2 regions of the Arthrobacter oryzae genome follow, and region 1 is predicted to be linked to the other one. Evidence: riboswitches for the same ligand, from Rfam matches in the RefSeq annotation. Region 1 holds a riboswitch; the other holds the start of a gene.
What was found. Region 1 has a riboswitch for glycine ahead of Q8Z05_RS08345 (L-serine ammonia-lyase). Riboswitches for the same ligand answer to the same signal wherever they lie in the genome.
Positions count from the first base shown of each region.

Region 2: another riboswitch for glycine. It lies ahead of gcvP (aminomethyl-transferring glycine dehydrogenase); the one in region 1 lies ahead of Q8Z05_RS08345 (L-serine ammonia-lyase).

Region 1 is NZ_CP132204.1:1,805,116-1,808,552, reverse strand. Features, by position in the region: gene Q8Z05_RS08345 (L-serine ammonia-lyase) at 1-1,325, opposite strand, end outside; glycine riboswitch at 1,546-1,643, opposite strand; gene Q8Z05_RS08340 (DUF3592 domain-containing protein) at 1,781-2,212, opposite strand; gene Q8Z05_RS08335 (DUF3592 domain-containing protein) at 2,215-2,646, opposite strand; gene Q8Z05_RS08330 (sugar phosphate isomerase/epimerase family protein) at 2,738-3,437, opposite strand, start outside.
Region 2 is NZ_CP132204.1:2,554,967-2,558,403, reverse strand. Features, by position in the region: gene gcvP (aminomethyl-transferring glycine dehydrogenase) at 1-1,663, opposite strand, end outside; glycine riboswitch at 1,717-1,834, opposite strand; glycine riboswitch at 1,836-1,934, opposite strand; gene Q8Z05_RS11785 (TetR/AcrR family transcriptional regulator) at 2,039-2,578, opposite strand; gene Q8Z05_RS11780 (MFS transporter) at 2,647-3,437, shown strand, end outside.

The DNA.
Region 1 (3,437 bases):
CGGTGCGTCCCGTCACCCCAGAGCGCCATCTTCGCGGCATTGATGGCCTTCGCGGCCGCGATCGCGTTCCGCTCGATGCAGGGGATCTGCACCAGACCGCCGATCGGATCACACGTCAGCCCCAGGTTGTGTTCCATCGCGATCTCCGCCGCGTTCTCCACCTGCTGCGGCGTCCCGCCCATCACCTCGGCCAGACCGGCAGCGGCCATCGAGGACGCCGAGCCCACCTCGCCCTGGCAACCCACCTCGGCACCCGAAATCGACGCCTGCTCCTTGTAGAGCACACCAATGGCGGCGGCGGCCAGCAGGAACTTCACCACCACGTCCTCGCGGTCCGCCTGCGTCGCCTTGTCCATGCCCGGCGCGAAATGCAGGGCGTAATACAGCACCGCCGGGATGATCCCGGCCGCCCCGTTCGTCGGCGCGGTGACCACCCGGCCACCCGAGGCGTTCTCCTCGTTCACCGCCAGGGCGATCAAGTTGACCCATTCCTGCCAGTACTTCGGATCCCGGTACTCCGGATCCTGGGGATCCTGGTCCCGGGTCTCCTTCATCAGCCGTTCGTGCCAGTCCGGGGCCCGACGGCGGACCTTCAACCCGCCCGGCAGCAGCCCCTCACGCTTCAGCGACACCGCGACGCACTCCTCCATCACGGAGTAGATGTGCAGCAGCCCCTCGCGGATCTCCTCCTCGGACCGGGACGCGCGTTCGTTGACGAACATGATCTCCCCGATGGACAGGCCCTTGGACTGGCACCGGCCCAGCAACTCCGCAGCGGTCCGGAACGGCAGCGGCAGCTCCTTCTTGGACTCCTCCAGCTCCTGCCGGGCCGCGTCCTCCTCGCCCTCACGAACAATAAACCCGCCGCCCACCGAGAAGAACGTCGCCTGGTGCAGGACCTCCCCGGCACCGTCAGTGACCGTGAACGTCATCCCGTTCGTGTGCCGCGGCAGGATCGTCAACGGCCGCAGCACCATGTCCTTCACCCCGTACGGCAACGCCACACCCTGCCCGTCACCGGCGCCGGCCAGCTGCAGTTCCCCGGTCTCCGCGATCGCCGCCAGCCGCTCCTCCACCTCCGCCGGCAGGATCTTCTCCGGATGGTAGCCCTCCAACCCCAGCAGGATGGCCGTCATCGTCCCGTGCCCGTGCCCGGTCGCAGCCAGCGAGCCGTACAGGTCCACCCGCAGCGACGCCACCCGGTCCAGGTCACCGGACGCCTTCAACTCCTCGGCGAACACCGCGGCAGCACGCATCGGACCCACCGTATGCGAACTCGACGGTCCGATTCCGATGGAAAAAAGATCAAAGACACCAACAGCCATAGCCGGGGTCCTTAGGTGCCCGGGCGCAGCGGGGCGGGGGTTTTGGGGAACAACTGAACGGTCACGAGGAACTCCATATTTCAGGTGGCACAGGGTGCCACGATGATTCGGGTTCCTCCCCGCTCTGTATCTGACCTGAGAGTTTCCGCGGACCCTGCTGTTACAGAGTGCCGCTTGCACCGTCGGTGAGCCCGGAGACCGGACTACTTTCCAGAGTTGCCTCGCCGCGGCGGTACGTGGGCCTGAGAGATTCCTGGGGAGGATTTGCTCCTACGGCGCCTGCTGAACGTACCGGCAGGACTCTCCCGCCGCAGATCAAAAGCGTGTGCCACCTGTCGGTGACACGGCTCACACATTATCCCGTCCGGCGGACAACATGCAACAGAGTCACTTCGTGTGGATCATTCCCGGCCACGAAAGGGCCGGGAACGGCGTCGGGGCGAGCCAGGCCCCGGCTAGAGGAACACTGCGGTGAACATCGCCGTTCCGCCGGCTCCGAAGGCGGCGAGGATAAGGCCCACCGAGAGGCTGCCCTTCGAGACGACAAAGACGGGGCGCGTCGATTCAGCGGGGTTCGCCGGGTTGTAGAGCACCGGGATCCGGGTGCCGATGATTTCCTGGTCCGCACCGTAGATGTCTGACTGGCCAAGCCACCGCCGGCCGTGGGAGTCCGGGAACTCGTAGGACGGGGCAAAGCGGTGCTGGCCATTGCTGGCGGGACCGTCTTTCCCGTGCAGGTTCCCGGTCACTGTGGCCTGAACCGGCACCCAGCCGCGTTGTGCGTACCGCCGCCGGAATGAGCCCGCCAGGGAGAACCCCGTGATGAGCACCCCCACCACCAGGAACATCGCGGGTACCCCCACGAACAGCGCTTCTATGGACTCCATGCTCAGCTCAGCGGGAGGATGCTGATGAACAAGAATGACCCCGCTGCAATCGCCGCGAAGCACGGGATGAGGCAGCCGATCACCGTACTGTCCTGGGACGACACCTGGAACGACTGGTTGGGATTGATGGGGTTATACATCACTTCCACCGAAGACCCCGGATCCGGCTGGCTGGCGTACGACACCTCGGATTCGCCGGCGAACAGCGTCCCGCGGGGATCCGCGAACTGGTAGGTGGGGTAGAAACGCCGGCTGCGGCTGCCGCCGCCTCCGCCGTTGGTCCAGCCGGCCACGCTCCCGGTGACGGTCGCCTGGACCCTCGGCCAGCTGGCAGTGAGTTGTTCGCGGCGCTTGGTCTTCCGCGAAAGATGGACAATCGAAAAAATCACGCCGGCAACAAACAGCGCCCAAATGATGTACAGCGCGATCTTCACGTGCCCCCCCAGGTTCCAGTCACCAAGAAGTATGCCATCGGCCGGCGGCTGCCCCGCATTCGGGGCGGCCGCCGGCCGGAACCTGGCGGTCCTAGGACGTGAGGTGCAGCGAGGAGGTAAGCGCCGCGTCGGCGTCGCGCAGCACCTTGGCCGCCACCTGGAGACCTTCGATCCGGCCCAGCGAAACGTCCTCGTGCTCGATGTTGACCAGCATGTTGGGGTCCACCTCGTACAGGGCGCGGAGGAACTCGGTCCAGTAGGCAGTGTCGTGCCCGCGGCCCAGCGCGACGAAGTCCCACGCGGAGTTCTTAGGCCATTCGTTGGCCCACTCGTCGCCGCCGAGGTTGGTGCGGCTTTCCTCGGGCGCGAGCCGGCGGAAGCTGTTGTCCAGCACGCCATAGAGCGCGGCGTTCCCCGTGTTGACGCGGACGTCCTTGGCAGCTGCCTGGAACACCAGCGGGCCGAGCTCCCGGACCACTGCGACCGGATCCATCTGCTGCCAGAACAGGTGCGAGGCATCCAGCTCAACGCCAACGTGCGTGGCGCCAGTAAGCTCGATGAGCTTGCGGACGTCAGCGGTGTTGAACACGATGTTCTGCGGGTGCAGCTCGAGGGCCACCTTCACGCCGTGGTCAGCGGCAAGGCGGTCGGTTTCCTTCCAGAAATCGGCGGCGATGCCCCACTGGTAGTCGAGCACGTCCAGGGCCGCCGAGTTCCAGGCGTTAACCACCCAGTTGACGGTGGTGGCTCCCGGCTCGCCGCCGGGCAGGCCGGACATGGTGACCACGCGG
Region 2 (3,437 bases), 750 kb from region 1:
CGTAGCCGGTGATCTCGGCGAGGTCCGCTTCCAGGCCTTCGATCAGTTCACGCCAGCCCTCGGTCTGGGAGTCCGGTGCGAAGGGGTGGATGGAGGCGAACTCCGGCCAGGAGATGGCTTCCATCTCGGCCGTGGCGTTCAGCTTCATGGTGCAGGAACCCAGCGGGATCATGGTGCGGTCCAGCGCGAGGTCACGGTCCGAGAGCTTGCGGATATAGCGCAGCAGCTGGGTTTCGGAGCGGTGCGTGTTGAAGACCGGGTGCTGCAGGTAGTCCGAGGAACGTTCGACGGCGGCGTCAAGGGCGAAGCCTGCGTCGGCGTCGGTGTCGGCAACCTCGGCGCCGAAGACGGCGGCGACGGCGGCGACGATTTCCGGCGTCGTGGTTTCGTCAGTGGAGATGCCCACCGTGTCGGCGTCGATGCCGCGCAGGTTGATGCCCTTGGCCTCCGCAGCCGCAACGATTTCAACGGCCTTGCCCGGAACGCGGACAGTGACGGTGTCGAAGAAGCTGCCGTGCAGGACTTCGAGGCCGGCACCCTGCAGGGACGCTGCCAGGGTGCGGGCGTGGTTGTGGACGGTCTCGGCGATGGCCTTCAGGCCGTCGGGGCCGTGGTAGACGGCGTACATGGAGGAGACGATGGCCAGCAGTGCCTGCGCGGTGCAGATGTTGGACGTGGCCTTTTCGCGGCGGATGTGCTGCTCGCGGGTCTGGAGTGCCAGGCGGTAGGCCGGAGTTCCCGCGTTGTCCTTGGACACACCCACCAGGCGGCCAGGCATGGAGCGCTCGAGGCCCTTCTGGACGGCCATGTAGGCGGCGTGCGGACCGCCGAAGAACAGCGGCACACCCAGGCGCTGGGTGGAGCCGACGGCGATGTCCGCACCCTGCTCGCCCGGAGGCGTGATGAGGGTCAGCGAGAGCAGGTCAGCCGCGACGGTGACCAGCGCGCCGCGTTCCTTGGCGGCGGCGATGACCGCGGAGTGGTCGAACACGCGGCCGGAAACGCCCGGCTGCTGCAGCACGATGCCGTTGATGATGCCGTCGGGAAGTCCCTGGGACAGGTCCGCAACCTCAACTTCGAAGCCGAGTGCCTCGGCGCGGCCCTTGACGATGGCGATGGTCTGGGGCAGCACATCGGCGTCGAGGACGGTTTTGCCGTCGTGGGCGGTCTTGTTCTTGTTGGCGCGGCGCATCATCAACACCGCTTCGGCCACAGCGGTGGCTTCGTCCAGCAGGGAGGCGTTGGCGATGGGCAGCCCCACGAGGTCCTGGACCATGGTCTGGAAGTTCAGGAGCGCCTCGAGACGGCCCTGGGAGATTTCCGGCTGGTACGGGGTGTAGGCGGTGTACCAGGCCGGGGATTCCAGGACGTTACGGCGGATCACCGGCGGGGTCACGGTGTCGTAGTAGCCCTGGCCGATCATCTGCACAGCCGTCTTGTTCTTGGCAGCCAGCTTGCGCAGCTCCCCGAGGACTTCAACCTCGCTGAGGGCGTCCTGAAGGCGGAGGGCAACGTCCTGGCGGATGTCGTTGGGGACTGCCGTATCAACCAGCGAATCGACACTGTCGTAACCGACAGACTTGAGCATGGTGTCGATATCGGCCTGGCGGCGGGCGCCAATATGCCGGTCGACAAAGGTGGTGGAGACTGAACTAACCGTCACGAAGGAACTCCATTACTAATGGCAGCGCCGGATGCGCCGCAGTGGTTCGGGTTCCTCCCCGCTCTGTATTGGACCTGAGAGTTTCCGCGGGGACCAGCTTACGCATGGCTCCGCTTGCACCGTCGGTGAGCAGGCACGTCCCAGCGGACAGCCTGCTGCTTTCCAGAGTTGCCTTGCCGCGGCGGTACATGGGCCTGAGAGATTCCTGGGGAGGGTTTGCTCCTACGGCGCCTGCTTGTACCTACTTGCAGAACTCTCCCGCCGCAGATCAAAGGCATATTTAGTTAGCGGTGACAACAGTCACAGCTGCAATTGTCCTACGCGGCGGTCCAGTCTGCAAACTCTGCCGTCCAGCCCGGCGCCGCATGACGGACGTCAGCCGCGGAGCCGCTCGACGGCGGCCAGGAGGCTGTCGACGTCGCCGCTCATTTCCGGCGGGGCGGCACCGGGGCCGCTGGCCAGCATGGCGTTGTAGTACAGGCCGTCACCCATATAGAGGACAGCCTTGGCCATGGCCGGCCCGACGTCGCCGGCCAAAAGCTCCAGCCAGCTCCGCTGGACTGCCGCGAACCGGTGCATCGTTTCCGCGTGGGCCACCTCGGCGAGCCGCGTGGCAGCAACAAACGCGCGGTCCAGCGGGGTTCCCGCCCAGAGCGAGGACCGTATGAAGTAGGCCGCAGCCCCTTCCGGAGCTTTTGCCATCACGTCCAGATCTCCCGCAACGAGCAGGTCCATCCGTTCCAGCAACGCCGAAATCAAAGCCTCCTTGTTCGGGAAGTGGTACAGCAGCCCGCCTTTGGAAACGCCGGCGCGCCGGGCAACGGCGTCCAGCGTGGCGGCACGTTCGCCCACTTCGATCAGGAGGGATTCAAAGGCGTCCAGCACAGCTTCGCGCGCAACGGGTTTTCTGGCCATGGCTCCTATCATGCCCGGTTGGTGGGCCGGTTTCTTAACTGTACCGTCCGGACGGTATAGTTATTGTCATGGGAAACACATCAGCACCTTCGACGCCGGTCACCCCGACTTTCACGCGGAGCTCCGCTGCAGCAGGCCGCCCTGTTCCCGGCAGCAGTCTCCACACACCGAAACGCGGACAGGATTGGCTTGCACTGGCGTTGCTGATGTTCCCGGTTTTGTTGGTCGCCGTAGACAACACCGCACTGACATTTGCCCTGCCCGCCATCGCCGGCAGCCTCGAGCCAACCGGCGTTCAGCTGCTGTGGATCGTTGACGCGTACCCCCTGGTCCTGGCTGGCCTCCTGGTTGCCATGGGAAGTTTCGGCGACAGGATCGGACGCCGGCGGCTCCTGTTGATCGGCAGCTTCGGGTTCGCCGCGGTGTCCGCCGCCACGGCATTTGCCCCGAGCGCGGAGTGGCTGATCACAGGGCGCGCCGCCCTCGGATTTTTCGGCGCGATGCTGATGCCTTCCACTTTGTCCCTGATCCGGAACATCTTTCCGGATCCCAACCGGCGCCGGCTTGCCATCGCCATCTGGGCGGCTGGCTTCTCCGGCGGCGCCGCGCTCGGGCCCATCTTCGGCGGGTGGCTCGTGGAGCATTTCTGGTGGGGCGCCATCCTGCTGGTGGCCGTGCCCATCATGCTGCCCATCCTGGCCCTTGGCCCGGTGCTCATTCCGGAGTCCAGGGATCCCCGGCCAGGAACAGTGGACGTTGCCAGCATCGCCCTCTCGCTGCTGACCATGGTTCCGCTCGTATACGGCATCAAGGCGCTGGCAACGGAGGGCTTCGGCGCTGTGCCGGCGGCAGTCACCGG